One region of the Pectobacterium hainanensis genome, then DNA from elsewhere that is predicted to be linked to it. Evidence: predicted binding sites of a transcription regulator. Region 1 holds the regulator's gene; each other region holds the start of a gene.
What was found. The regulator Fur, encoded in region 1, represses iron uptake genes when iron is present. The targets are predictions, from matches to a motif close to ATAATAATGAGAACNACTATCAA.

Region 1 (10,354 bases):
GCAACAACGCGGTCGATCATGGCGCTGGAAACCAGCGTTTTGCCCACGGCAACCGATTCGCCCCACAGAGGCCGATTCTGGAACAGATAGTTGATGGACACCGCTAGATAGTGGTTCGGATTCATCAGACCCGCTGGGGTAACAATACCATGTCGGTCATAGTCTGGATCGTTGGCAAACGCCAGATCAAACTTATCACGAAGCGCCAACAGCCCAGCCATTGCGGAGACTGATGAGCAATCCATACGGATCACACCATCATGATCCAGCGTCATAAAACGGAATGTTTGATCGACAGCATCGTTTACCAGCGTCAGATCCAGTTTGTAATGCTCGGCAATACGCTGCCAATAGGTAATACCGGATCCACCGAGAGGATCAACGCCCAATTTCAAACCTGCGCGTTGAATCGCGGCCATATCAACAACATGGGTCAACCCTTCCACATAAGGTTGTACTAAATCCTGCTCATGCAGATAGCCGCTTTTCCACGCCTGATCCAACGTGATGCGTTTAACGTCTCGTAATTCATCCGCCAGTAGCGCGTTGGCTCGTTTTTCAATCACGCTGGTAAGGTTGGTATCCGCTGGCCCACCATTTGGCGGATTATATTTAATACCGCCATCTTCCGGTGGATTATGAGACGGCGTAATGACAATACCGTCAGCCTGCGCCCCACCTTGACGGTTGTGAACCAGAATCGCGTTGGAAACAGCTGGCGTTGGTGTAAAGCCATTATCCTGCTGGATAACCACGTCCACGCCGTTAGCAGTCAGGACTTCCAGGACGGAAATGAAAGCAGGCTCAGATAAGGCATGTGTATCCTTACCCACATAACACGGGCCACTAACACCTTGCTTTTTACGCTCTTCAGCAATCGCCTGTGCAATCGCCAGAATATGCACTTCATTGAAACTGTGACGCCCAGCACTACCACGGTGACCAGAAGTACCGAACTTCACCGCATGCGCAGCATTCCCAATTTCCGGGCGCAAAACGTAATACTGTGACGTCAATTGCGCCACATTGATTAAATCGCTTTGCTGGGTAGGTTTCCCTGCTCTTGGGTGATTAGCCATCGGCGTTTCTCCCTGACGCTATTGTCAAATAATAAAGTTAAATAGTTCCGCAAACTTTCTCTGCAAGTTCGGCGGGGAACTGCATTGTCAGCATAATGTGTTCAACCATGCTGCGTTTACGACCGGTATTCGTATTCGTGATGACCCAGTATGGCGTACCCGGAATATGTTTGGGTTTCGTGTGCGTGCCATTCTGCAACAGTGTTTGCTGATCGCCGGCGAAATATACGCGCGTACGACCATGGAGCGATTCCGTCGCGACCGCAAACTCTGACGGAGATAAGGTATATAGCGTGGACAGTACCAGCATAAAACGATTAATGGCTTTATTCTGTTCAGCGTATTCATCCGACAGCAGCAATTCACGTAATGTGCGAACGCGATCGCGTGAACCCGTTGATACCGGCTGGTCGGCCGTAGCCAACGGTTGCACCGGCGGTTCAGAAATCTGCTGACCAGCGGTAAATTTCAGCATACGCCGTAAAATATCCGATGCGCTCTCACCAATATGCTGAGTGTGGCTGGCGATATAACGATAAAGCTCTTCGTCGACCTCAATAGTTTTCATCTTTATCCAGTACTGTTTTATAACTCAAATCAATCGTCAAGGAGTATACAAGCGATCAAACACTCTCGAACAGCGCCATAATGCAGACAATGTAAAAAGTCGGACTACGCCTCAATTTCTACGTTCCCGCCAGAGTGGTCGAACCTGTTCCGTCGATGACGGCATAATGTCGTGAAGTCATGATACCCTAAGCGCCTGTCTCTCTGAATGAACTTCACCATGAAATTGAATTATCGTAAGCATGATGCGCAACAACCGCAGGGCAAACTCCCCGTGATCCTTATTCATGGTCTGTTCGGCAACCTGGATAATCTAGGTGTTCTGGGCCGTGATCTGCAAAACCAACATGACACGCTGCAAATTGATTTACGCAATCATGGACTCTCCCCTCGTTCACCGCAGATGAATTATCCCGCGATGGCGCAAGATGTCCTCATGTTAATGGATGAACTCAGTATTGAACGGGCTATCGTTATTGGTCATTCGATGGGCGGAAAAGTCGCCATGTCTCTTACCGCGTTGATACCGGAACGATTGGAAAAACTGATTGCGATCGATATTGCACCAGTCGATTACCAACTGCGTCGGCACGATACGATTTTCGCTGCGCTTAACACCGTCACCCAGGCTGGCGTGACTTCTCGTTCTGAGGCAGCAAAACTGATGCGCGACATAATCAAAGAAGAAGGCGTCATTCAGTTTCTACTGAAATCTTTCCAACAAGGTGAGTGGCGCTTTAATGTACCGGTTCTGTGGGAACAGTATGAAAATATTGTCGGCTGGCAGGTTGTGCCGCCATGGCAAGGACCGACGCTGTTTATTCGCGGCGAAAAATCCCCTTATCTGGACGATAGCTACCGTGATGCATTAGTTAGTCAATTTCCGAATGCACGAGCCCATGTCATCAGCGGTGCGGGACACTGGGTCCATTCGGAAAAACCAGAGGCCGTATTGCGTGCGATTCATCGTTTTTTGTCTGCCAGTTAACCAACCAGACCGTCATATCTCAGGTTAACCATAAACGACCACAGTTAACCGTTGTCGCCGCCAGTACGGCTAGGGTATGATGGCGCTCGCAGTAGAGGGACGGCTGATTCAGCCACAAGCATTGTAACCACACCATCAAAATGCACACGTTATATACCTCATCGGTTATCCCTTGCTGGTCGGCAATATCGACGACACAGTGAGAATAGAGGCATAAGGATGTGCGCGTTTTGGTCCGAATACCTTGCAGTATCATTACCTATGGCAAAAGAACAAACGGACCGCACCACGTTGGATCTGTTCGCAGATGAACGTCGCCCGGGCCGCCCGAAGACTAATCCGCTTTCACGTGATGAGCAGCTAAGAATCAATAAGCGTAACCAGTTACGACGCGACAAAGTTCGCGGGTTGAAGCGTATTGAGCTAAAAATCAATAGTGAAGCGGTAGATATCCTCAATAGTCTGGCGGAACAGCAAAATATCAGCCGTAGCGAGCTTATAGAACAGATACTATTAGCTCAATTAGCTGAGAAAACGTCCTGAGTATCCCTATCTCATGAGTCTGGCGTCATCCCTGACGCCAATATACCCGTCATACTTCAAGCTGCTTGTGCGTTGGCAATACTCGGCTCATCTCTGAGCCTCGCCCTGAAGGGCCGCCGTAAACGGCGTTCAAATTGGCTTAGCCAATTTGTCCTTACTCACCCCAGTCACTTACCTGAGTAAGCTCCTGGGGATTCGTGCGGTTGCCGCCTTCACGCAACTTGAATTATTTTGGGTATAACCATCAGATTTAAAACATTTATTAGATTTAAAACGTTTCCCAATTATCCTGACCGGATGGCAAGGCTTTTCTGGCTGGCGTAGCAGCCAGTGCTTTTGGTGTTGATACCGATTTGACCACAGCTTTCGGTTGTGAATGTTGTTCAGACAATTGGAACAGAGAAACCGTTTGATTCAGCAACGCGGCCTGTTCCTCGAGTGACAAGGCGGCAGCCGAGGCTTCTTCCACTAACGCCGCATTCTGCTGCGTCACGCTATCCATTTCGGCAATAGCCTGACCGACCTGCGCAATCCCTTTACTTTGTTCTTCCGAAGCAGATGCAATCTCACCCATGATGTCGGTGACATTGGTAACAGCACGCACAATATCATTCATGGTGCTACCCGCGTCTTCAACCAGACTCGATCCCGTATCCACGCAACGCACCGAATCAGAAATCAGCCCTTCAATTTCCTTCGCGGCCTGCGCACTGCGCTGTGCCAGACTGCGCACTTCACCCGCAACCACCGCAAAACCACGACCTTGTTCACCTGCCCGGGCTGCTTCTACCGCCGCATTGAGTGCAAGAATGTTGGTTTGGAAAGCAATACCATTAATCACCGTCGTGATCTCAGCGATCTTACGTGAGCTACCAGAAATTTCTGACATGGTTTTCACGACGTTATCAACAATATCTCCACCTTTCCTTGCCGTCGTTGAGGCTTGCAGCGCTAATTGGCTAGCATGGTTGGCGTTTTCAGCATTCTGTTTCACCGTCGCCGTCAACTGTTCCATACTCGCTGCCGTTTCTTCCAGCGCCGACGCCTGTTGTTCCGTCCTTGATGATAAATCGTTATTACCAGCAGCAATCTCAGACGCCCCCTGATAAATAGAATCGGTACTACCGCGAATGGTACTCACTGTTGTTGCCAGACTGGTCTGCATTTCCCGTAGTAATGGGAACAGTTTACCAACACAGTTATGACCAAAATCCAGAATAGGTTTCCCCAACTGCCCGGAAGCAATGACGCTGAAATGATCACGAAGATCATTCAAAGGACGCACCAGACAACTCACCAGATAGCGATCGGTCAAGAACAGCATCGCCAAGCCGACAATCAAACCAGCCAGTAAAATATTTTGACCAATCGAGGTAATTTGCTCAAACCTGACGCCAGCGGCGGCAAACTTATCGGACCCCGCTTTATTAAACGCAGAAAGAGAAGCTCCAAATTGACGGCTCAAAGGTGGAACCACGCTCTTAGCTTGATTTTGATAATCATCCAGCGCGTTGGCCGCGGCTTTTTGGTACAACGGCTCAACTCCCTGAGTAATCAGATTCCCCCAGTCCCGGCTAACCGCTTGCACCAACGAATCATCCAGACCGGCATGATCAAACGCGGTAAAGGCAACTAAATCTGATTTTAATTTATCCAACGCGGTTAAAGCGGATGCCTGTTCTTTATCTGCGGCAGCGTTATCCCCCGCCCGGCGATAGTCCACGGCTCTCGCCAGACGAGTCACCATACGAAAATACTGATCGTTCCCCTGATTCACAAAATTCATGTTCTGCACTAGCAGGCTGCTGGTCTTGGATGTCGTCGTCATCTCTTTAAAGGAGAACATGGTATAGATAGAGACGCCACCCCATAACACGCAGAATATGCCCAGCACCCACAGCATGGCCGTTCTAATGGCAATGTTCTTTAACAGTCTCATAGCTCACTCCATACTTAAGTATTAATATCCCCATGATGTTCGAGTCGCATGAGCATTGACCACTCCCATTGCTCAGTTTTTCGCTCGCAACAACCACGTCTTGTCCTGCAACTCGAATATTCAGGGTATGTAATAAGAATAATTTTTATCATCAATCGACGGCGGTATTCTGAATCCCTCTATTCATAAATAGATAACGCGCCCGCACGCAATTTCATTGTGTTGAAAATAAAAACGACTACGCTGATTCATCGACAAAATTCAGACAGTATTTAGCGTTTGGTATGATTTTCTCCCCTCTTTTGTTTTAATTATTTAATAATTTTATTTGTTTTCATGGGGATATAAACATTAAGTAACTTAAGTATCGAGAAATAATATTAGAAACATTAATAAATAACTTTGCGTTATGTATGACAAATCTCGTCATTGGACGGTATCGCAACACATTAGATGACCGCAATGATCTTTGTTTAAAAAACAAGCCGCCATCATGATTTACAGAAAATCACCAGAGGAGCGTTAAAGAGGGCCAATGCTGGGTATCCAATTTATCCCTGCTTACCAATACGAGTTTCTCATGTAGGTTGTGTCTGTTATTATTAGTCAATAAATGGGTGAAACACGGCCCTATACCATTAAGAATAAAGAGGTTATTCAATTCATGGCACTAATAGGCATTTTCTTCGGCAGTGATACTGGCAATACTGAAAACATTGCCAAGACAATCCAACAGCAATTGGGGACACAGGTTGCTGAAGTTCATGACATCGCTAAAAGTAGCAAGGAAGACCTTGAAGCGTTCGATATTCTGCTGTTAGGCATTCCAACCTGGTATTACGGCGAAGCCCAATGCGATTGGGATGATTTTTTCCCTACGCTGGAAGAAATTGATTTCACAGGGAAACTCGTTGCCCTGTTCGGCTGTGGTGATCAGGAAGATTATGCAGAATACTTCTGTGATGCCATGGGGACGATCCGCGATATCATCGAACCACGCGGTGCGACGATTGTTGGTCACTGGTCGACTGAAGGTTACTACTTTGAAGCATCCAAAGGCCTGGCTGATGACAACCATTTCGTGGGTCTGGCTATTGACGAAGACAGACAGCCGGAACTGACCAACGAACGCGTAACAGCTTGGGTAAAACAGATCAGCGAAGAACTCAGCCTGAAAGATTTGGTAGGTTAACCCTGTTTTGGCTCTGATTTTACCATCAGGGCCAGTTCAATAGGAAAAACCTTTCATAATAATTGATACATTTTTTTAACTTCTTCCCATAAACCTGTACAATAAACCCATCGGCTTTGTACGTGCATAGATTTTTCTCCATTTATCAACAATAGATTGCATCAATATCTGTAGTATGTATGGGGTCAATATTGTTAACATTCCATGGTTTTCATTTTGTATGCACGGTTCTATAATTGGAACGCTGTTGTATTTTTTAGCCGATGTATTTTTTGAGCCGACCGATGTCATAGGCTAGGTAACCTCCATTGATAAGTAAGCAACAGGACTAAATCCGCATGACTGACAATAACACCGCATTAAAGAAGGCCGGCCTGAAAGTCACGCTTCCAAGACTGAAGATCCTGGAAGTTTTGCAGGCCCCGGAGTGCCATCACGTCAGTGCGGAAGATTTATATAAGAAACTGATTGATATGGGCGAAGAAATTGGTTTAGCAACCGTTTATCGCGTACTTAATCAGTTTGATGATGCTGGTATCGTCACCCGCCATAATTTTGAAGGCGGTAAATCAGTTTTCGAACTGACTCAGCAACATCACCATGACCATCTGATTTGCCTGGATTGCGGCAAAGTCATTGAATTCCGCGATGAATATATCGAAGCACGCCAGCGTGAAATCGCAGAAAGACATGGTATCAAACTGACAAACCACAGTTTGTATCTGTATGGCCATTGCAGTGAAGGGGATTGTCGCGAAGACGACACGCTTCACGATCCAACACTATAAATCGACCGCATAGAAACGCAGGGGGTGTTTTCTAACGTCGCCTGTGATAATCCAAGGGTAGCGATTATCCTGCCACCATAAAATAAAACCGCCGAGGCGGTTTTATTTTTTTATATCATTACGTTTAAACCCAGTATGATCGTTAACCGACCCAAGTGTCCCGTAAACCAACTGTACGGTTAAACACTAAATGTTCCGCACTGGAATAGACGCGGTCGGCGCAAAAATAACCTTCACGTTCAAATTGATAGGCTTTTTCTGACTCAGCCTGAGCCAGACTGGCCTCAACAAATCCATGCGTAATCTTCAGCGAATCAGGGTTAATGGTAGACAAAAAATCCTCAGCGGCAGCCGGGTTGGCGACACTGAATAATCGGTCGTATAAACGGAATTCAGCGGGACGAGCATGAGCAACAGACACCCAATGGATGACCCCTTTAACCTTACGACCGTCAGCCGGATCTTTGCTCAACGTATCAGGATCGTAGCTGCAATAAATTGCAGTAATCACGCCCTGCTCATCTTTTTCAACACGATCGGCTTTTACGACATAAGCATTACGTAAACGCACTTCTTTGCCCAACACCAGACGTTTATACTGCTTGTTGGCTTCTTCACGGAAGTCAGCACGATCGATATAAATTTCACGGCTAAACGCCACCTGACGTGTTCCCATTTCCGGTTTATTCGGATGGTTTGGCATGGTGACCCATTCTTCATGATCTGAAGGAAGGTTCTCAATGACCAATTTAACCGGATCCAGTACGGCCATCGCGCGCGGTGCATTTTCGTTCAGATCGTCACGGATACAAGATTCCAGTGCTGCCATCTCAACGTTATTGTCCTGTTTGGTGACACCAATACGGACACAAAACTCACGGATAGAAGCCGCGCTATAACCACGACGACGCAGGCCAGAAATCGTTGGCATACGCGGGTCGTCCCACCCTTCTACGACATTTTCCGTTACCAGTAAGTTTAACTTGCGCTTGGACATGATGGCATATTCAAGGTTCAGACGTGAAAACTCATACTGGCGCGGATGACAAGGGATCGTGATGTTATCCAGCACCCAATCATACAAACGTCGGTTATCCTGGAATTCCAAGGTACACAGTGAATGCGTGACACCTTCCAATGCATCGGAAATACAATGGGTAAAGTCATACATCGGGTAGATGCACCACTTATTGCCGGTCTGATGATGCTCCGCAAACTTGATTCGATAGATCACCGGATCACGCATGACAATGAACGATGATGCCATGTCTATTTTGGCACGCAGGCATGCGGTTCCTTCAGCAAAGCCTCCATTGCGCATCTTCTCAAACAGCGAAAGGTTTTCCTGAACGCTACGATCACGATAAGGGCTATTCTTTCCCGGTGCCGTCAGCGTGCCGCGATATTCGCGAATCTGCTCAGGCGTCAATTCGTCAACATACGCCAATCCTTTACTGATCAACTCGACCGCATATTGGTGAAGCTGATCAAAATAGTCGGAAGAATAACGAACTGCGCCGCTCCACGAGAATCCCAACCACTCGACATCGCGCTTGATCGACTCAACATATTCAATATCTTCTTTTACCGGGTTGGTGTCATCGAAACGCAGATTGCATTGCCCATGATAATCACGCGCAATACCAAAATTCAGACAGATAGATTTCGCATGCCCAATGTGCAGATAGCCGTTAGGTTCTGGCGGAAAACGCGTCTGGACATGATTGTGCTTACCGGATGCCAAGTCTTCATCAATAATCTGACGGATAAAGTTAGTTGGGCGGGCTTCAGCCTCACTCATGCTTAATTCCTCAATGCTAAAACGACATATAACCGCTAATGATCCAACAAGCTACGCCGGGAAACAACCGTTAGTTTCATTAAATTATCGCTGATGAAAAAAAACGGGGTGCGATAGCAATCTCACCCCGTTATTTCGCACAGATTTTTCCGCGAACGCTTATCGCTTTGCATCAACGGGAGTCATTGACTCTTGCGCCGTTGACGTTGTTTACGCCTGACTCACATTCTTAAGTGCAGAAGCGATGGATTCCGCTCGGGTGCCGACAACAATCTGAATGCTTTGCTTGTTCAGGCGAATCACTCCCGCAGCACCGAGACGTTTTGCCTCGGCATCATCCACCAATGCAGAGTCCATAACGCTCAAACGCAAACGTGTAATGCAAGCATCAATACCAACCAGATTGCCCGCCCCACCGATCGCTTTCAGATAGCCACGGGCCAATTGCTCAGTATCAAGTACAGCAGTAGATGTCGCTGGCGCATTGTTGGCGTTATATCCATCGGCTTCAGTAAGACTCGCTGATAATTCGCGACCAGGCGTCAGCAGGTTGAAACGCGTGATGGTAAAACGAAACACCACGTAATACAGCCCAAAGAATACCAGTCCCTGGGGTATCAACATGTACCACTGCGTTGCCAGTGGGTTGCGCGATGACAGCACCATATCCACCAGACCGGCGCTAAAGCCAAAACCCGCCATCCATTGCATACTCGCGGCAATAAAGACTGAAATCCCCGTCAGCAACGCATGCAAAAAATACAGGACCGGTGCCACGAACATGAATGAAAATTCGAGCGGTTCGGTAATCCCGGTAAAGAAGGAAGCAAATGCTGCCGCCATCATAATCCCAGCCACTTTGCTCTTATTCTCCGGGCGTGCGCAATGATAAATCGCCAGCGCCGCACCAGGTAAACCAAACATCATAATCGGGAAGAAACCGGCTTGATAACGTCCGGTGATACCCACAACCGCTTTACCTGCGCCGATAGACTGCTGCCCAGCGAGGAAATTCGGGATATCGTTTATCCCCGCGACATCAAACCAGAATACCGAGTTCAATGCATGGTGTAGCCCAACAGGGATCAGCAAACGGTTAAAGAACGCATAGATCCCGGCCCCCGCCGAACCCAACTGCTGAATCTGTTCACCAAAAGCCACCAACGCACTATAAATGGCAGGCCATACGTACATCAAAATGAAGGCAACCAGAATCATCAGAAACGACGTCAAAATAGGCACCAGACGACGTCCGCTGAAGAATGACAATGCTTTCGGTAACTCAACCTGGCTAAAACGGTTATACAATTCCGCGGAAATGATACCAACAAGAATACCGATAAACTGGTTTTCAATTTTGCTAAACGCCGCTGGAACCTGCTCAACAGGGATCCGCTGAATCATAGACACCGCAGCAGGTGAACAAAGTGTGGTCAATACCAAAAAACCCACAAACC
Region 2 (10,354 bases), on a different contig from region 1:
TAATCCTTTTTGATCCCTACCGCTTTAGCGACGGCTTCACCGCGACCACCGCCGAAACGACGTCGGTGTGCCATTGGTCCCGTCACAAAGTCGACGTAGATAGCGCCAAGTTTGGGTTCATCCCGTTTGCGCAATTCCAACCGTTCTGGCGTCAACACCAGCGCCATGATAGCGGCTGGATCAGAAACCAGCCCCCAGCGTGCGGCTAACAAAGATAAGGCACCGTTATCGGTGCCTTGTTCTGCGATGAGGCAGATACTCATTGTTTAATGCCGTAATGTGCCAGCATCGCATCCAGTTTAGGTTCACGGCCACGGAAGCGTTTAAACAGCGCCATCGGCTCTTCGGAACCACCACGGGTAAGAATGTTGTCCAGGAAGGATTGACCGGTTTCGCGATTAAAAATGCCTTCTTCTTCGAAACGGGAATAGGCATCGGCCGCCAGCACGTCCGCCCATAGGTAGCTATAGTAGCCTGCGGCGTAACCGCCAGCGAAAATGTGGCTGAACGCATGAGGGAATCGACCCCAGCTTGGGCTTGGCACCACGGCGACCTGTGCTTTGATTTCAGCGAGCGTCGGCAGAATTTGTGCCCCTTTGGCAGGATCAAATTCGGCATGTAAACGGAAATCGAACAGACCGAACTCTAGCTGACGCAGGATAAACAGCGCTGCCTGATAGTTCTTTGCTGCCAGCATTTTATCAAGCAGCGCTTGTGGCAGGGGTTCGCCGGTTTCGTAATGACCGGAAATAAAGGCCAGTGCTTCAGGTTCCCAACACCAGTTCTCCATGAATTGGCTTGGCAGCTCAACGGCATCCCACGGTACGCCGTTGATACCCGCGACGCCTGCGGTATCAATCTGTGTCAGCATGTGATGCAAGCCATGGCCGAACTCATGGAACAGCGTGATGACTTCATCGTGCGTGAACAATGCTGGCTTGCCATTGACCGGGCCATTAAAGTTACAGGTGAGATAGGCGACAGGTTTTTGCTGCTCGCCGTTGCCTTTACGCAACTTACCAACGCAGTCATCCATCCAGGCTCCGCCACGCTTATGTTCACGGGCATAGAGATCGAGATAGAAGCTGCCACGCAGTTCGCCACTTTCATCAAACAAGTCGAAGAAGCGAACATCCTCATGCCAGACATCCACATCTTTACGCTCTTTGGCCGTAATACCATAGATGCGTTTTACGACTTCAAACAGACCTGCCACCGCCCGTTGTTCCGGGAAGTAAGGGCGTAGTTGCTCATCGCTGATGGCGTATTGATGCTGTTTTTGCTGTTCGCTGTAATAGGTGATATCCCACGGTTGTAGTTCATCCACGCCATAATTTGCTTTTGCAAAGGCACGCAGTTGAGCCAGTTCCTCTTCTGCTTGTGGACGGGCACGTTTTGCCAGATCGTTGAGAAAGTCGATGACCTGCTGTGGATTTTCTGCCATTTTCGTGGCGAGTGATTTATGAGCGTAGCTGTCAAAACCGAGTAATTGGGCCAGTTCGTGGCGCAGAGCCAGTTCTTCAGCCATGACCTCACTGTTGTCCCACTTACCGGCGTTTGGCCCCTGATCGGAGGCGCGGGTGCCGTAGGCGCGATACATCTCTTCACGTAGTGCCTGATTAGAACAATACGTCATGACGGGCAGATAGCTGGGGATATCCAGCGTCAGTAGCCAACCTTCCTGTTCTTTTGCCGTTGCTAATGCTTTGGCTGCGGCTAACGCGCTTTCCGGCATACCGTCGAGGTCGGCAATGTCTGTCACCAGCTTATTCCAGCCCATCGTGGCGTCCAGCACGTTATTACTGTATTGCGAGCCTAGCTCGGACAATCGGGCGGCGATTTCGCCATAACGCTTCTGTTTTTCGGGGGGCAGGCCGATGCCGGACAATTCAAAGTCACGGAGTGCGTTATCGATGGATTTTTTCTGCGCCACGCTCAGTGCGGCGTAATGGTTACTGTCTCTCAGGCTGCGATACGCCTGGTATAGACCGGCATGTTGACCAACCCAGGTGCTGTGTTCGGACAGCAAAGGCAGACATTGTTCATAGGCAGCACGTAATTCCGGGCTGTTTTTGACAGAATTCAGATGACTGATCGGCGAAAAAATACGGCTGAGGCGATCGTCACTATCAGCCAGTGGCTGGCAAAGATTCTCCCACGTGAAATCATCTGACTGTGCCACCACGCGTTCTACGGTTTGACGGCATTCCGCGAGCGCAGCTTTAACCGCCGGAACGATATCTTCAATTTTAATACTGGAAAATGGGGGCAGAGTGAATGATGTCAGTAATGGATTCGTCATAGCGCGGTCCTGATAGTAGTGTATGGTCTTGTTGGGCGCAGACCGACAAGATAAGGTGCCAATCGATACTAAGATGCGGTCATGCAGGGTGAAAATCAATGGGTGAGCACGCATTACCGTGCTTCATGTCTACGGCTAACTGCCTACACATTAAACGCCAAAATCAGTATTGGCGGTTCACCGATGTCTAATCGCCGCCAGTTAACGAATGCCACACATTCGAGCAATGCCTGATATTGCCGTGGGCAGGTTGCTTTAAATGCGGCGGCCTGTTCAACCGTGATACAGACTAATTCGCCAGGCTCAACCTGAATTTGGCTGAACTCTTCATCAAGATTCGTCATGCAGTCAATCCAGGCATCCATATTACGGCCAAAAAATGGCGGAAAACCAAATGCGTCGGCGAATACCTGATAAAAGGATGGCCAGTCAGTTATCTGGCTACCATCAATACTGATGGCGGTGATCATCGGCATATCTGTTCCTGTCTATTTGTGCAAAGCGATAAGGTTTTGTCGCTTGATTGAATTAGCGGCTATGTTTTTTGGCGGCAAGGTAACGTTCAATATTCTTTTGCACCTCTTTTAACGGTAATGTTCCGTACTCAGTGATAAAGGTATTGATAAACGTGACTGCACCCACTCGGTAATAGGAAATATGATGCTCGGCTAATAACTGGGCGATCGCCCATGCTTTTTTGTCTCGCTTGGCGGGAGGCTTAAACAGATATCCCATATCTGACGCTATCGCCTGGCATGTTGGACAGCAGACGGTTTGTTGTTGGCTACGAAAACGAACAAACGCAGTACGGCAGTGAAAACAAGCCCATTTACTGCGATATTGTAAATATTCCGGCTTTTCCTCTACGACTTGCAGAGGGACATTCCATTCCTTACGGATCATAAAAGGATTATTTCCCTTCCTTGTTACTTAAATCAATATTGTTACTTAAATCGATATATTGTTGTGAGGGCGTCAGGTACTCAGGTTTACTCAGCCAATATTGTTCGCCAATGATATGCAGCATGGCCCAGTGCCAGGCTTCGTCATGAAAGATTATGTCACGGTTGGGGTTATCTGGGGGCTGATAAGCATAAAAAGCAGCCGCTTTCGCGGTGGCGACATCAACGGGCATATCGGCATACGTCATCAAGCACCAACAGAACATATAACGCTCGTGTTTCAGTTGTTCCAGATATTCTTGTTCATCGCGTAGGTGCTGTTCATTTTTCATGATTTGGCAGGATGATGTCGCTTTTCGTCATAGTAAAAGGGTAACAGCGGGGCATCAAAATCGCCGTTATCAAATTTATCCTCAATATGTTCAGGAAACATACCGCGCATTTTTTTATATACGGCCGTGTTGAGTATATGAAAGCCTGCGTTATCTCTATTTGAGCCTAAAAATGCAACGACATCATCCAGTGTTTGATAATGATCTGGTTGATGAAAAAAACGCATGTATTCCTGCAACATGCCATATACATACAGCAAGTCTTTCAAATTCACTTCAACGCTTTCATCCGGATCAACCGTTTCAAGACCATAAGTGATAATGCTTTCAAGATTGTGGGTGTATTTTTCATCGTTCATCATCTGTTTTTCCTGATATTTGCTCACCCTCAACGTTGGGATGCAGATTTGATTGGCGCGATCCCTTCTTCCTCACATCGCGTCGCTGCTTCAGTGTTATTGCCATAATCAATATCGGTAACTGCATAGATAGGTTCTCCGATGTCCCTTGTGAGAACCATGACATAGAACACGTCGTCCCGTTGTATATATTGGCCTGCTTTGTTTTTTATACTAAAAAAACCGCAGATCGCATTCCCATTAGCAGAAACTCTGAGATTCGATATTGATGCCAGATCTGGCTCTATCAGCCTTTCTTTAAACGCGTTAAAGACGTTTTGTTCCTCTTTTACGGTGGCTGCTCGAATGGTTGTCTCATGAGTGAATGTGACGCTGGGGAGGAGTATCAGAAAAAGAGATAAAAGATTAACGAGCATATTGGTAGTTATCCTGCGGGTTGCGGTGGTAAGACACAGGCTCGCTCAACCTTTCCCCAGACGCTGGCTTCAGTCAGTTCCAGGGATGTTTCCAACAAACAATGTTTCCAACAAACAATGTTTCTAACAAACAGTGGTGTGAACAGATTGAAACGAGCTTATGATGCCAGCTAATGCGCCTTCGCAGAAGTATTGTATCGTATAAAACGCGTTATCGTCCTACATTGGCGTCGGCATCATAACCCGCGTAGAAAAACCGAATAATGTTCGGATTGCCATATTCGGTGAAAAATTCCGCTACCCTTTCTCTTTCCAGCCCATATTGACGTGACAGCAAGCCCGCCTCAAAAGCCGCTTTCGGGCGATCGCCCTGTGTTTCGGCCAGGCTGTGGGCATAGCCACAGATATACCCTCGCCGATAGTCGTAGCAATATGTTCTTATTTCGCTGGTGGATTTCGGGTTTCTGGCTTTTAGTCCAGCCATCACACCTTTTCCAAAGTGGTTCCCCATAATTAATGCTCCAAAAACAATCGTTATATAAAATATAATATAACGATTGTTTTTCACTCTCCATAGGGGATGAGAAATTATTGATAGGGAAAAGTACAATGTCCTCGCGGATCCGGCGTATGCATACTCAGGAAATCAAAAAATGCCTTTACCAGAAAGATTAAAGCCTGTCAGACCAGATGGCGGCAAAAAAGAAGCCCTGTTGGCACTTTTGGCGGAAATTACCACTCAAATTGATAAGGGTAAGCGAGAGGGGGATCCTGATTTACAGCGTCTGATTGCTGACTGGAATCATCAGGTCATCAGACCATGCCACTATGATGAATTCCGGGATTACCATTCGTATATCAGTGCGAGTGAATTTGTGAATACCGCCTTTAATCAGGAAAGATATGTTGACGATCTTCGGTACGAGGAATTATTAGCCATCATTGATTTTGTTTGCAAAGAGGAAGGCGAGCAATCGGAGTGTGATTATGCTCTTGACTTGCTAACCCTCAATTTTAACGCGAATCCTTCGAATCTTATCTATTGGCCAAACGAATGGTTTAACAACGAAGACATGCTCGATGTTGAACTGTCGAATGAAGAAATTGCAGCCTACCTGATGGAAAAATCAGGCCGACATCTGTGTGCGCCAACGATAGTTTTGAAGTATCCGATACCTAATGACTAATTTTTGACCGTGCTATATCCGCCATACTTCATACACAAAGGAGAAGCGTGGCGCATTTCGCTTTATACTACTGTGGTTTGTCCTCATGTTTTTACTGTTATACCCGTCATACTTCAAGTTGCATGTGCGTTGGCTGCGTTCAGTCACCCGAATCACTTACTCAAGTAAGCTCATCGGGATTCCTTCGCTTGCCGCCTTCCTGAAACTTGAATTATTTTGGGTATATGGTGATCGGTGGGGGGAGCGGTGGGGTAATAGATATTGATTTTGATTACTCACCAAAAAATAAAATCATTAAAATCAATAAGGTATAACCATAGTGCTAAGTTACCGTCACAGTTTCCACGCGGGCAATCATGCTGACGTGTTGAAACATACCGTTCAGAGTCTGATCATCTCCAGTCTGAAAGAGAAAGAAAAGCCATTCCTGTATTTGGATACCCATGCCGGGGCGGGGCGTTATCAGCTCAGCGGTGAGCATGCGGAACGGACGGGCGAATATCTTGATGGCATTGCAAAAGTCTGGTTGCGTGATGATATTCCAACCGAGCTCGACGCTTATATGCAGGCGGTCCGTACCTATAATCACAACGGGCAACTGCGTTATTACCCTGGCTCTCCGCTTATCGCCCGTCAACTTCTGCGTGAACAGGACAAGATTCACCTGACGGAACTGCACCCGAGCGATTTCCCACTGTTACGTAACGAATTCCAGAAGGATGCCCGTGCTAAAGTCGTGCGTGACGATGGTTATCAGCAGTTGAAATCGCAGTTACCGCCGCTCTCACGTCGGGGTTTTATACTGATTGATCCGCCTTACGAGCTAAAGACGGACTATCAGGCTGTAGTAAAAGGCATTCAGGAAGGGCATAAACGCTTTGCCACTGGCGTATTTTCGCTGTGGTATCCGGTCGTGTTACGCCAACAAATCAAGCGGTTACTGAAAGATCTGGAAGCGACCGGGATCCGCAATATTTTGCAGATTGAGTTGGCTGTGCTGCCAGATAGCGATCGGCATGGTATGACGGCGTCTGGCATGATCGTGATTAACCCGCCGTGGAAGCTGGCTGCACAAATGAACAATGTGTTGCCGTGGTTACATCAGGTGTTGGTGCCAGCCGGAACCGGGCATACGTTAGTGGAACAAATCGTACCTGAGTGACCTGGCGTGATTTGATTTTTCCTATTACAACCATAGGCATTAACTTTGTGGGTTATAGGGCACTGGCGTTACACTCTAGGCAAATCTTATTCACTTAAGCGTGGACTCTCTGATGACCAAACACTATGACTATCTTGCTATTGGCGGTGGCAGCGGCGGCATCGCTTCAATTAACCGTGCGGCGATGTATGGGCAAAAATGTGCGTTGATCGAAGCAAAACAACTGGGCGGCACTTGCGTTAACGTCGGCTGTGTGCCGAAGAAAGTGATGTGGCATGCGGCGCAGATTGCCGAAGCGATCCATCAGTATGGACCAGATTACGGGTTTGATACCACGGTGAACCAGTTTAACTGGGGCACGCTGGTGAAGAATCGTAGTGCCTACATCGATCGCATTCACCAGTCTTACGACAATGTATTGGGTAAGAATAAGGTTGATGTCATTCACGGTTTTGCCCGCTTTGTTGATGCGCACACGGTTGAAGTGAATGGTGAGAAAATTACGGCTGACCATATCCTGATTGCGACGGGTGGGCGTCCGGTGCACCCCGCTATCCCGGGAGCGGAATACGGTATTGATTCCGACGGCTTCTTTGAACTGGATGCATTGCCGAAGCGTACCGCTATTGTCGGTGCGGGCTATATTGCCGTGGAGATTGCGGGTGTACTGAACGGGCTGGGTTCTGAAACTCACCTGTTTGTGCGTAAACACGCGCCGCTGCGCAGTTTTGATCCGCTGATTGTCGATACGCTGGTGGAGGTGATGAACACCGAAGGGCCAACGCTGCATACCGAATCGATCCCGAAAGCGGTTGTGAAAAACGCAGATGGTAGCCTGACGTTGGAACTGGAAAACGGTCAGTCACAAACCGTCGATTGCCTGATTTGGGCGATTGGTCGTGAACCGGCGACGGATAACCTGAACCTGAGCGTCACTGGCGTGGAGTTGAACGGCAAAGGATTTATCAACGTCGATAAATTCCAGAACACCAGTGTGCCTGGCATTTATGCCGTGGGTGATAACACGGGGGCCGTTGAGTTAACGCCGGTTGCCGTCGCAGCGGGACGTCGTCTGTCTGAGCGTTTGTTTAACAACAAGCCGGACGAACATCTGGATTACAATAACATTCCGACCGTGGTGTTTAGTCACCCACCGATTGGCACCGTGGGTTTGACTGAACCGCAGGCGCGTGAACAGTATGGTGACGATCGGGTAAAAGTGTATAAATCTTCTTTCACCGCCATGTACACGGCGGTTACGCAACATCGCCAGCCGTGTCGTATGAAGCTGGTTTGCGTCGGCAAAGATGAAAAAATTGTGGGTATCCACGGTATCGGGTTTGGTATGGATGAAATGCTGCAAGGTTTTGCGGTCGCCGTGAAAATGGGCGCGACCAAAAAAGACTTTGATAATACAGTGGCGATTCATCCAACTGCATCGGAAGAGTTTGTGACGATGCGATAAAGGGTTTGTGGTTAAAGAAAAAAGTCAGGTGCTCCGGCATTCTGACTTTTTTGTTTTTTAGACCGTGCTGAAGAGAAGACGATCTTTCATTATGTCAATAACTGATAATGATTATCGTTATGAGAGTTATTGTATTTACAATTCTGACCTTTTTTGCAATATTCCCTATTGATGAATGAATTTTTATCCCACTTTTAAATTTTCCCCTTACAAAATATGCCGGTATACCTTTCACAGTTCAATGCCATTCAATCCAGTTGGTTGTGCCAACGGCCAGATATCGAGCATCTGTCAGGCGTAAACCGTTTCTTTTTTTATGTTCAGGAGTGATCCGCAATGCCCTCAGTTTATCGGTTGTTTAACTTACAACTAGAGAGTAAAACGCTGCTCTCGCCTTCACTGATTCGTTGCGTATTCACTGGACCGGATGTGCGCATGATGAAACAGGAAGCGCCGGATCAGCGTGTCAAGCTGCTGTTTGCCAGCGAAACGGGTGAATTAACGCCGATGGCGGTGAGCGATACCTGGTATCAGGACTATCTGGCGTTGCCACGTGAGCATCGTCCGACATTGCGTACTTATACCCTGCGTGCCGTTTCGCGCGAATTGCAGCAGGCAACCATTGATTTTGTACTGCACGGTGATACTGGTCCGGCTTCCCGCTGGGCTAGTCATGCCAAACCTGGCGATACATTGCAAATCGTGGCACCGAATATTGATGCTGAAGGTGATAACGGTGGCTATGAATGGGCACCGCATGATGGGGTCGAGCACGTTTTGCTGATCGCTGATGAAACCGCGCTGCCCGCCGCGATGGGGATCCTTGAAAATCTGATGGCGCAACCTTCACCGCCGTCGGTACAGGCGTTTTTTGAAGTACCGAAGGTCGGGGACTGTATCAGTGAAAGTCCTTTTCCTTTTGCGCAAATTCACTGGTTACCGCGCGAGGAAACCGGTAGTCAGGTTTGGGGAGAGCGCCTGTTGGCCGCCGTAAAACAGGACGTCAATATTCCCGCCAGTGCTTGTGTAAAGGATGGTGAAGAGATTAAGGATACGCCAGACGGTGAATTGTTGTGGGAGCGAGCAACGGGACATAGCCCTTTTTACGCTTGGGTGGCGGGAGAGTCTTCAGCGGTGAAACGTCTGCGCCGCTATTTGCTTGATGAACGCCAACTGGCGAAAGAGACCATTAATTTCATGGCCTACTGGTCGCATCGTTAATAGTCTGAATATCAGGGGGAAATCCCCCTGATGTTTAATCATTCACCCCTTGTTCCCCATCATTTCTGCAAACTGAGCTTCATCGGGCAATCCTACAACCTGCTGTAATTCATTGTTATCATTCATATAATAGATAGCAGGCGTGACGTTTGCACCGAGTTCATCCATGAGCGCCTGATTATTCTGGATTTTCTGCCAGATGTCGCGTGATGATGATTCAGAGAACGGGGGGACGGTTTTGCCATTTGATGATTCAAAGTCATACCATGCTTGTGCTGGATTTTTAGCCGCAAGGATCGCCGCCGCATAGCGGCTACTTTCCGGTTTTATCACGCCAACCAGCAGGGTTTGTAATTGCACTTTGCCGGATTTTACCCAAGGTTGTGCCTGGTTCCAAAATTGTCTGCAATAAGGGCAAAAAGGATCGGCAAAGACGATAATTTTTCGCGCAGCGTCTTGTGCACCTTCGGTAATATAGGGAGATTGTTGTAATTTCTCCCACATTTCTCTACCTGCCGGTATATAAATGTCCTGTTGAATACGGGCTTCGCTTAAATTATTTCCCTTTTCATCATACATATATCCCGAAATCGCATGCTTGCCATCAGGCATTAAATAAATGGTGACGCCCATACCTTGATAGCTTCCTAACCAGCCTTTTATTCCTCCGGGTGCGGTAAACGGTTTAATGATTTTAATACCCTGCTTTTCGATATTTTTGACAGCATCGGGGAGGTTGTCTTCTGCTAACGATGCGCCTGATAAGGTAAAGAGCAGGAGTGTAAAGAGCATTTTCTTTGTCATGACGTCAGGTCTCTGGGGAGTCAATGTCGGATATATCCGCTCAAATCACCAAGTATAACGGTGGCCTAATTTGCTTGCCAAAAGCCAGCCTCGAAATAAAGCCGTACGTCAATATTTTTCCCAGGGCACTCTTCTGGTCAATACTATCTGTCCTAGCATGAAGGCCGCATAATCCGGTGCCGTTTTCTGGCTTGTGATGCGGAT
Region 3 (10,354 bases), on a different contig from region 1:
GATAGTCTTCTGAGAACCACATGAGCATCGGAACATGCGTCTGTTGCTCGGGCGCGATAGAATAAGGCATGCTGTGGAGATAAATACCTTTCTCCCCCAACGACTCTCCGTGGTCAGACAGATAAACGAGCGCCGTATTAAATTTATCCTGACGAGATTTTAATAAGTTAATGGCTTTATCCAGAATGTAATCGGCGTACAAAATAGTATTGTCATATGTGTTTTCCAATTCTTCTTGAGAACAGGTCTGAATCTGATTGGTATCACAGGATGGCGTGAATTTTTTAAAAGTGTCAGGATAGCGCTGATAATAACTTGGGCCATGGCTTCCCATGGTATGCAAAACGATAATGCCATCGTTATCGAGCTTATTGATGTAGTTATCCAGATCGTGAAAGAGTGCTTCGTCGTAGCAGTTACCACCTGAGCACAAATTCGGCAATTTTAAATCTGTAATATTTACCGTTGGGACTCGAGAACAAACATCTTTACAGCCGCCATCATTTTCATGCCAAAGTACATCTACTTTGGCGCGTTGTAATATATCCAGTAACCCTTCCTGATGGCTTGCCAATCCTCCATCAAACCCTTGGCGAGGCATGTTAGAAAACATGCAGGGGACAGAAACACCCGTTGATGTACCGCAAGACACGGTGTTATCAAAGTAAATGACATTGTTTTTTGCCAGTTTTGGATTGGTTTCCTTCGTGTATCCCCCCAGCGAAAAATTTTGTGCACGGGATGTTTCGCCAATAACCAGGATAACCAGATTCTTTTTCCCATTTGCCTGCTGTAATGTTTTCTTATGGGCATCCAGACCGATTTTGACCAGTGGCAAATTGGCCAATGCGTTGTGTTTGTAATAAGAAAGAGACGCCGCGACGATATTGCTCGGGGTTATTGATTTCACCAGTTCCTTATTATTCCGCATAAGAGAGGCGTAATCTTTATAGAAGAAAACAGCGATAATTAAAATTGAAAATAGGGAGGCGAGGATGAGAAGAATACGTATTCCGATCGCCGTGATATTAAAGTGTATCGGTTTTATTTTCACCCAAACGGCGAAAATAGAGGGAATAACCCCAAGAGTAAATAGCCACAGGATAAACTGCGGAGTGATTAACGATAAGGACTCACTAACCGTTGTTTCAATAATATTCTGAACCATCGTCCGGTCTATCACGATGCCGTAATTCAGCATAAAGTACTGCGCAGAGGCACCAGTGAGTAAAAAGAAAATGATGATGGACTGACACAAGTAAGGGACGGCGAGTAGAGTAAAGACGATATTCAATACAGCGAAAATAACGACAGGCATACTCAGGAAGAACAAGACATTTACCCCACTTGCCATATCTAGCAAGTGTAGCGTTTGACGATAATAGGCAATGTTATGTGCGATAGTGATGAATGCGGAAAAAATCAGTACAAACGTTAGGCTGCTCCAGCGTGGCCTGCTTAGCAGAATCCCATTTTTCATAAAGCGTCTCTTTGGTATCTATGTGCAATATCAATAGCGACGCATCCTAGTGAGGTTAAATTAAAGCAACCTTAAGAACGGGGCCCGTTAAATTCAGGGACGAGAGAGTGGACATTTGCTAAACTATGTCCCTTGTCAATACAATAAATAGATGATGTTGAGGGTGGTGTCTGCCATGTCCAATTCGCTTGTGTCTGGCGAATCTTATGACCTTGATTTGCTGGATGAACGTCCGTTTAACCAGACGGATTATGAGATCCTGAAATCGTATGAAGCAGTGGTCGATGGTTTGGCCATGTTAATCGGTGAGCATTGCGAGATAGTGTTGCATTCTCTCGAAGATCTTAAATGCTCTGCCGTGCGGATTGCTAATGGTGAACATACCGGCAGGAAAATCGGTTCCCCCATCACTGACCTTGCATTGCGTATGTTGCACGATATGGCTGGAGAGGATAGCAGTGTATCCAAGGCCTATTTCACTCGTGCGAAAAGTGGCGTATTGATGAAATCTGTCACTATCGCAATCCGTAACCGCGATCAGCGCGTTATTGGTCTGTTGTGTATTAACATGAACCTGGACGTTCCTTTCTCACAGATTGTTCAGACGTTCATCCCCCCTGAAATGCATGAAGTTGCATCGTCGGTCAATTTTGCGTCTTCGGTAGACGATCTCGTCGCTCAAACGCTGGAATTTTCCATCGAGGAAGTAAATGCCGATCGCAACGTGTCTAATAATGCGAAAAACAGACAAATCGTGCTTAGCCTGTATGAAAAAGGGATCTTTGATATCAAAGATGCGATTAATCAGGTTGCTGAACGTCTGAATATTTCCAAGCACACGGTTTACCTTTATATCCGCCAGTTTAAAAGCGGTGACTTCAGTGGGCACGATCGCTGATGCTGAGTTATTGCCTGCTAGTGACTGGGCCTGCTTATGGTACACAGCAGGCGAGTAGCGCGTTTCAGTTCGCACAGGCGGTATTAGCGGAAGGTCATCGGTTGGAAAGCGTGTTTTTCTATCGCGAAGGTGTGTTGAATGCTAACCAACTGACATCACCCGCGAATGATGAATTCGATCTTGTTCGAGCCTGGCAACAACTGGGGCTGGAGTATGATGTGGCTCTTAACGTGTGCATTGCGGCGGCGTTAAGGCGCGGTGTCACGGATGAGCAGCAGGCTGAATTGCTTAAGTTAGGTCACGCTAATTTACAAGCCGGATTTACGCTCAGTGGCTTGGGTGAATTGGCTCAGTCGGTGCTGGAATGCGATCGTGTTATGCAGTTTTAATCTGTTTTAAGGTAGCGTCATGAAGCGTGTTGCTTTTGTTTTTAGTCATTCGCCTCACGGCAGCGCCTCTGGACGGGAGGGGCTGGACGCGCTTTTAGCTATGTCCGCATTAACTGAAGATATCGGCGTGTTTTTTATCGGTGATGGGGTCTTGCAACTGATGCCAGCACAGCAGCCTGAAAAAATACTGATGCGTAACTACATTGCAACGTTTGGCGTATTGCCGCTTTATGATATTGAAAACTGCTATGCATGTGAAACGTCAATACGACAACGTGGCATTAGTGTAGAAACGAATTGGATTCTGGGCGTTGAATTATTATCGCCAGATGCTTTGTGCAATAAGTTGACCGACTACCATTCTGTTCTTACATTTTAGCGACAGGTTTTTCATTATATGTTGCACACGCTTTCCCATTCTCCTTATCAAAGTGACATGGATGCGCTTTTGCGCTATCTGAGACCTGGCGATGTATTGGTTTTAATGCAAGATGGTGTGATTGCCGCTCTGGCTGGAACCACTTTCGTAAAGCAAATTCATGATTTATCTATTCCCTTGTATGTCCTTAGAAATGATGCTGAAGCGAGGGGCGTTTCTGAACAAATTTCCTGTGACTCCATATACATTGACTATAATCAGTTTGTTCGATTAACGGTGCAACATTCGCAACAGCTGGCTTGGTAGCAGTGATTTTTTGACTATTTCTTGACTCCTTACACGGCCAGCCCTAAAATTCTGCGTCCTCATACTTTGCCTTGCGCATGCATGAGACGATTTATTACGTGTTTACGAAGCAAAAACCAGGAGCTTTTTGAATGGCAACAATTAACCAGCTGGTACGCAAACCACGCTCCCTGAAAGTTGCGAAAAGCAACGTTCCGGCGCTGGAAGCCTGCCCGCAGAAACGTGGCGTATGTACTCGTGTATATACCACCACTCCAAAGAAACCGAACTCCGCACTGCGTAAAGTATGTCGTGTTCGTTTAACTAACGGTTTTGAAGTTACCTCCTATATCGGTGGTGAAGGTCATAACCTACAGGAACACTCCGTGATCCTGATCCGTGGCGGTCGTGTTAAAGACCTGCCAGGTGTGCGTTACCACACCGTTCGTGGTGCGCTGGACTGCTCAGGTGTTAAAGACCGTAAGCAATCCCGTTCCAAGTATGGCGTGAAGAAGCCAAAGGCTTAATGGTTCTCCGTTAAGTAAGGCCAAACGTTTTAACTTAAATGTCAAACTAAACTCGTAGAGTTTTGGACAATCCTGAATTAACAACGGAGTATTTCCATGCCACGTCGTCGCGTCATTGGTCAACGTAAAATTCTGCCGGATCCTAAGTTCGGATCAGAGCTGTTGGCCAAATTTGTAAATATCCTGATGGTAGATGGTAAAAAATCTACTGCTGAAGCAATCGTCTATACCGCGCTGGAGACCCTGGCTCAGCGTTCTGGTAAAGATCATCTGGAAGCTTTTGAAGTAGCTCTGGACAACGTTCGCCCGACTGTCGAAGTTAAGTCGCGCCGCGTTGGTGGTTCTACTTATCAGGTACCAGTTGAAGTCCGTCCGGTTCGCCGTAATGCCTTGGCAATGCGTTGGATCGTTGAAGCTGCTCGTAAACGCGGTGATAAATCTATGGCTTTACGCCTGGCGAACGAACTTTCTGATGCAGCAGAAAACAAAGGTACTGCTGTTAAGAAACGTGAAGACGTTCACCGTATGGCCGAAGCCAACAAGGCGTTCGCTCACTACCGTTGGTAATCCCTTCGCTGTAGTCATGCTAACCAAGCGGGCGCTGAATAGCCAACCCGCTTGGGTTAACTAATTGAACGCCCTAGTAAATAGAGGATACAAATGGCTCGTACAACACCCATCGCACGCTACCGTAATATCGGTATCAGTGCGCACATCGACGCCGGTAAAACCACTACTACCGAACGTATTCTGTTCTACACCGGTGTAAACCACAAAATCGGTGAAGTTCATGATGGCGCAGCCACTATGGACTGGATGGAACAGGAGCAGGAACGTGGTATTACTATCACTTCCGCAGCGACTACTGCATTCTGGTCAGGTATGGCTAAGCAGTATGAACCGCATCGCGTAAACATCATCGACACCCCAGGACACGTTGACTTCACTATCGAAGTAGAACGTTCCATGCGTGTACTCGACGGTGCGGTAATGGTTTACTGCGCAGTTGGTGGTGTTCAGCCGCAGTCTGAAACCGTATGGCGTCAGGCAAACAAATATAAAGTTCCACGCATTGCGTTCGTTAACAAAATGGACCGCATGGGTGCAAACTTCCTGAAAGTTGTTGGTCAGATCAAAACCCGTCTGGGTGCGAATCCTGTTCCGTTGCAACTGGCGATTGGTGCTGAAGAAGCATTCACCGGCGTTGTTGACCTGGTGAAAATGAAAGCCATCAACTGGAATGAGGCCGATGCAGGTGTCACCTTCACTTATGAAGACATCCCGGCTGATATGCAGGAACTGGCTGAAGAATGGCATCAGAACCTGATTGAATCCGCAGCAGAAGCGTCTGAAGAGCTGATGGAAAAATACCTGGGTGGTGAAGAACTGACTGAAGAAGAGATCAAAAAAGCTCTGCGTCAGCGTGTTCTGAACAACGAAATCATCCTGGTAACCTGTGGTTCTGCATTTAAGAACAAAGGTGTGCAGGCGATGCTGGATGCGGTAATTGATTACCTGCCAGCGCCGACTGACGTACCTGCGATCAACGGCCTTTTGGATGACGGTAAAGATACGCCGGCTGAGCGTCATGCTAGCGATGACGAGCCGTTTGCGGCACTGGCATTCAAAATCGCTACCGACCCGTTTGTGGGTAACCTGACGTTCTTCCGCGTGTATTCCGGTGTGGTTAACTCTGGTGATACCGTATTGAACTCCGTGAAAGCGGCTCGTGAACGTTTTGGTCGTATCGTACAGATGCACGCCAACAAACGTGAAGAAATCAAAGAAGTTCGTGCGGGCGATATCGCTGCAGCTATCGGTCTGAAAGACGTTACAACGGGTGATACCCTGTGTGACCCAGAATCACCGATCATTCTGGAGCGTATGGAATTCCCAGAGCCGGTAATCTCCATCGCAGTAGAACCGAAAACCAAAGCTGACCAGGAAAAAATGGGCCTTGCTTTGGGTCGTCTGGCGAAGGAAGACCCGTCTTTCCGCGTATGGACTGATGAAGAGTCTAACCAGACTATCATCGCTGGTATGGGTGAGTTGCACCTCGATATCATCGTCGACCGTATGAAACGTGAATTTAACGTTGAAGCGAACGTCGGTAAACCTCAGGTTGCTTATCGTGAAGCGATTCGTGCGAAAGTTACCGATATTGAAGGTAAACACGCCAAGCAGTCTGGTGGTCGTGGTCAGTACGGTCACGTGGTTATCGACCTGTATCCGCTGGAGCCGGGCTCAAATCCGAAAGGCTACGAGTTCATCAACGACATTAAAGGTGGTGTTATTCCTGGCGAATACATCCCTGCCGTTGATAAAGGTATTCAGGAACAGCTGAAAGCTGGTCCGTTGGCTGGCTACCCTGTGGTTGATCTCGGTGTGCGTTTGCACTTCGGTTCTTACCATGACGTTGACTCCTCTGAATTGGCGTTTAAACTGGCTGCTTCTATTGCCTTTAAAGATGGCTTTAAGAAAGCACAGCCTGTTCTGCTTGAGCCGATCATGAAGGTTGAAGTTGAAACGCCGGAAGAGAACACGGGTGACGTCATCGGTGACCTTAGTCGTCGTCGTGGTCTGCTGCGTGGTCAGGAATCCAACGTGACTGGCGTTGTGATTCACGCTGAAGTTCCGCTGTCTGAAATGTTCGGATACGCAACTCAACTGCGTTCTCTGACCAAAGGCCGTGCTTCTTACTCCATGGAGTTCCTGAAGTACGACGATGCGCCGAACAATGTTGCTCAGGCCGTAATCGAAGCCCGTGGTAAATAAGCCTCAGGGTTAAAACCAAAATCCCGTGCTCTCTCCATAGGGGGAGAGCATTTGAGTAAGGAATATCGCCGTGTCTAAAGAAAAATTTGAACGTACAAAACCCCATGTTAACGTCGGTACTATCGGCCACGTTGACCATGGTAAAACGACTCTGACTGCTGCAATCACTACCGTTCTGGCAAAAACCTACGGTGGTAACGCACGTGCATTCGATCAGATCGATAATGCGCCAGAAGAAAAAGCTCGTGGTATCACCATCAACACCTCTCACGTTGAATATGATACGCCGACTCGCCACTATGCTCACGTTGACTGCCCAGGACACGCCGACTATGTGAAAAACATGATCACCGGTGCTGCGCAGATGGACGGCGCGATCCTGGTTGTTGCTGCGACTGACGGCCCAATGCCTCAGACTCGTGAGCACATCCTGCTGGGTCGTCAGGTTGGCGTTCCATACATCATCGTGTTCCTGAACAAATGTGACATGGTTGATGATGAAGAGCTGCTGGAACTGGTTGAGATGGAAGTGCGTGAACTGCTGTCTCAGTACGATTTCCCAGGCGATGATACGCCTATCGTTCGTGGTTCAGCGCTGAAAGCGTTGGAAGGCGAAGCTGAATGGGAAGCAAAAATTGTTGAGTTGGCTGAACACCTGGATTCTTATATCCCAGAACCAGAGCGTGCAATTGACAAGCCGTTCCTGCTGCCAATCGAAGACGTATTCTCTATCTCTGGTCGTGGTACCGTTGTTACCGGTCGTGTAGAACGTGGGATCATTAAAGTTGGTGAAGAAGTTGAAATCGTTGGTATCAAAGATACGACAAAAACGACTTGTACTGGCGTAGAAATGTTCCGCAAACTGCTGGACGAAGGTCGTGCTGGTGAGAACGTTGGTGTTCTGCTGCGTGGTACTAAGCGTGATGACGTAGAACGTGGTCAGGTACTGGCTAAACCAGGTTCAATCAAACCTCATACTCAGTTCGAGTCTGAAGTATATATCCTGAGCAAAGATGAAGGCGGTCGTCATACTCCGTTCTTCAAAGGCTACCGTCCTCAGTTCTACTTCCGTACCACTGACGTCACGGGTACCATTGAACTGCCAGAAGGCGTTGAAATGGTTATGCCTGGCGACAATATCAAGATGGTAGTAAACCTGATTGCTCCGATCGCGATGGACGATGGTTTACGTTTCGCTATCCGTGAAGGCGGCCGTACTGTTGGTGCGGGCGTTGTTGCTAAGGTTATCGCTTAATTGTAGATAAACCTAAGCATGAAAAAGGCACTTCGGTGCCTTTTTTTATACCCAATATTTAAATGTGAATTGAAATGAAAACTATTATTATTTACAATACTGGCATTGGTTAAAAAACATCCGCGATAATGGTGAGTCATTCGGTATGTATGTGTGTTTGTGCAATGCGATCTCTGACAAAGTCATTCGTAACGTAGTTCGACAGTATCAACCTCAATCTTTGCAGCAGTTACGTAAACTGGTCCCTGTCGGGACAGATTGTGGCAAATGCATTCGTCAGACGCGTGTCATTTTCGAAGAGGAACAAGCAAAAATTCCTGATATGTATGAAGTAGCATAAAATGTAGGGTCGTTTTTTTGACTCTCTGCCTACCGGTTCTACACTTTAAGAACTGGAGCGGAGGAGTGTGTCATGAAAGGCGATAAAAAAGTTATTACTCATCTCAACAAGCTATTGGGCAACGAGCTGGTAGCCATCAACCAATATTTTCTTCATGCCCGAATGTTTAAAAACTGGGGCCTAACCCGTCTTAACGATCACGAATATCATGAGTCTATTGACGAGATGAAGCACGCGGATCGCTATATCGAACGAATCTTGTTTCTTGAAGGTATCCCAAATCTGCAAGATTTGGGCAAGCTGAATATCGGAGAAGATGTTGAAGAAATCTTGCGTTCCGATCTTCAACTGGAACTGGATGGCGCAAAGAATCTGCGTGAGGCGATTGCCTACGCTGATTCAGTGCATGACTACGTCAGCAGGGATTTAATGATAGAAATTCTTGCCGATGAAGAAGGGCACATTGACTGGTTGGAAACTGAGTTGGATTTGATTACGCGCCTTGGTATACAAAACTATCTTCAAACTCAGTTAAAATCTGAGTAGCGCTGTCTGCCATAATGCCGCATGCCTGAATACGGTCAGGGTTGATACGTGATACGCATTATCCTGACCGTATTTTAAATCATTTTATCCTGCTTGTTGCTTCCCCAGCCAATTTGCGTATAATGCGCGAGCTTGCCGAAATAAGGCTAGCCTGATTCAATCTGAATCAGAAGGCCAATATTCATTTACTGGCCTAAACAATACTCCCGATATGGGAGTTATGTGCTGACGATTACACTCCCCCATCAATCGAAATGGGTGTGAGGAGTAATCATTTACGTTTATAAATAATTGGAGCTCTGGTCTCATGCAGAACCAAAGAATCCGTATCCGCCTGAAAGCGTTTGATCATCGTCTGATCGATCAATCAACCGCGGAAATCGTCGAGACTGCTAAGCGCACTGGTGCGCAAGTCCGTGGTCCGATCCCGCTGCCGACCCGCAAAGAGCGCTTTACCGTTCTGATTTCTCCGCACGTCAACAAAGATGCGCGCGATCAGTATGAGATTCGCACTCACAAGCGTCTGGTTGACATCGTTGAGCCAACCGAGAAAACCGTTGATGCTCTGATGCGTCTGGATCTGGCTGCTGGTGTAGACGTGCAGATCAGCCTGGGTTAATCAGGTCATTGAGCGATTGAGAGGTTGAAACAATGATTGGTTTAGTCGGTAAAAAAGTGGGCATGACCCGTATCTTCACTGAAGATGGCGTATCTATCCCCGTAACCGTTATCGAAATTGAAGCGAACCGCGTCACTCAGGTTAAAGACCTGGCTAACGACGGTTACCGCGCTGTGCAGGTAACTACCGGTGCTAAAAAAGCAAACCGTGTTACCAAACCAGAAGCAGGTCACTTTGCTAAAGCTGGCGTAGAAGCTGGCCGTACCTTGCGTGAATTCCGTCTGTCTGAAGGCGAAGAGTTTACTGTAGGTCAGAGCATTAGCGTTGAAATTTTCGCAGACGTTAAAAAAGTAGACGTTACTGGTACTTCTAAAGGTAAAGGATTTGCTGGCACAGTTAAGCGCTGGAATTTCCGTACTCAGGATGCTACTCACGGTAACTCCTTGTCTCACCGTGTTCCGGGTTCTATCGGTCAAAACCAGACTCCGGGCAAAGTGTTCAAAGGCAAGAAAATGGCAGGCCAACTGGGTAACGAACGTGTAACCGTTCAGAGCCTGGATGTTGTGCGTGTTGACGCTGAGCGCAACCTGCTGCTGGTTAAAGGTGCTGTTCCGGGAGCTACCGGTAGCGACCTGATCGTTAAACCAGCTGTGAAGGCGTGAGGAGATAGCAATGGAATTAGTATTGAAAGACGCGCAAAGCGCGCTGACTGTTTCCGAAACTACCTTCGGTCGTGATTTCAACGAAGCGCTGGTACACCAGGTTGTTGTTGCTTATGCAGCAGGTGCCCGTCAAGGTACTCGCGCCCAGAAGACCCGTGCTGAAGTAACTGGTTCCGGTAAAAAACCTTGGCGTCAGAAA

Region 2: the regulator Fur is predicted to act here: its motif matches at 8,227-8,249, upstream of ACKPVM_RS11855 (siderophore-interacting protein).
Region 3: the regulator Fur is predicted to act here: its motif matches at 8,057-8,079, upstream of bfd (bacterioferritin-associated ferredoxin).

What each region holds. Positions count from the first base shown of each region.
Region 1 covers NZ_JBJYIN010000001.1:231,168-241,521, forward strand. Annotated here, with positions in the region: gene pgm (phosphoglucomutase (alpha-D-glucose-1,6-bisphosphate-dependent)) at 1-1,079, opposite strand, end outside; gene seqA (replication initiation negative regulator SeqA) at 1,117-1,647, opposite strand; gene ybfF (esterase) at 1,867-2,634, shown strand; gene ybfE (LexA regulated protein) at 2,896-3,177, shown strand; gene ACKPVM_RS01235 (methyl-accepting chemotaxis protein) at 3,446-5,116, opposite strand; gene fldA (flavodoxin FldA) at 5,781-6,308, shown strand; gene fur (ferric iron uptake transcriptional regulator) at 6,647-7,096, shown strand; gene glnS (glutamine--tRNA ligase) at 7,239-8,897, opposite strand; partial or broken gene nagE (N-acetylglucosamine-specific PTS transporter subunit IIBC) at 9,111-10,354, opposite strand, start outside.
Region 2 covers NZ_JBJYIN010000010.1:42,552-52,905, forward strand. Annotated here, with positions in the region: gene rsmJ (16S rRNA (guanine(1516)-N(2))-methyltransferase RsmJ) at 1-263, opposite strand, end outside; gene prlC (oligopeptidase A) at 260-2,302, opposite strand; gene ACKPVM_RS11810 (barstar family protein) at 2,446-2,778, opposite strand; gene ACKPVM_RS11815 (hypothetical protein) at 2,831-3,205, opposite strand; gene ACKPVM_RS11820 (hypothetical protein) at 3,213-3,536, opposite strand; gene ACKPVM_RS11825 (hypothetical protein) at 3,533-3,898, opposite strand; gene ACKPVM_RS11830 (hypothetical protein) at 3,925-4,311, opposite strand; gene ACKPVM_RS11835 (DUF2623 family protein) at 4,523-4,822, opposite strand; gene ACKPVM_RS11840 (hypothetical protein) at 4,965-5,498, shown strand; gene ACKPVM_RS11845 (23S rRNA (adenine(2030)-N(6))-methyltransferase RlmJ) at 5,818-6,660, shown strand; gene gorA (glutathione-disulfide reductase) at 6,773-8,125, shown strand; gene ACKPVM_RS11855 (siderophore-interacting protein) at 8,462-9,346, shown strand; gene dsbG (thiol:disulfide interchange protein DsbG) at 9,389-10,138, opposite strand.
Region 3 covers NZ_JBJYIN010000006.1:242,147-252,500, forward strand. Annotated here, with positions in the region: gene eptA (phosphoethanolamine transferase EptA) at 1-1,480, opposite strand, end outside; gene ACKPVM_RS08530 (helix-turn-helix transcriptional regulator) at 1,656-2,378, shown strand; gene tusD (sulfurtransferase complex subunit TusD) at 2,378-2,767, shown strand; gene tusC (sulfurtransferase complex subunit TusC) at 2,787-3,146, shown strand; gene tusB (sulfurtransferase complex subunit TusB) at 3,165-3,452, shown strand; gene rpsL (30S ribosomal protein S12) at 3,584-3,958, shown strand; gene rpsG (30S ribosomal protein S7) at 4,055-4,525, shown strand; gene fusA (elongation factor G) at 4,619-6,733, shown strand; gene tuf (elongation factor Tu) at 6,804-7,988, shown strand; gene bfd (bacterioferritin-associated ferredoxin) at 8,134-8,328, shown strand; gene bfr (bacterioferritin) at 8,401-8,874, shown strand; gene rpsJ (30S ribosomal protein S10) at 9,182-9,493, shown strand; gene rplC (50S ribosomal protein L3) at 9,526-10,155, shown strand; gene rplD (50S ribosomal protein L4) at 10,166-10,354, shown strand, end outside.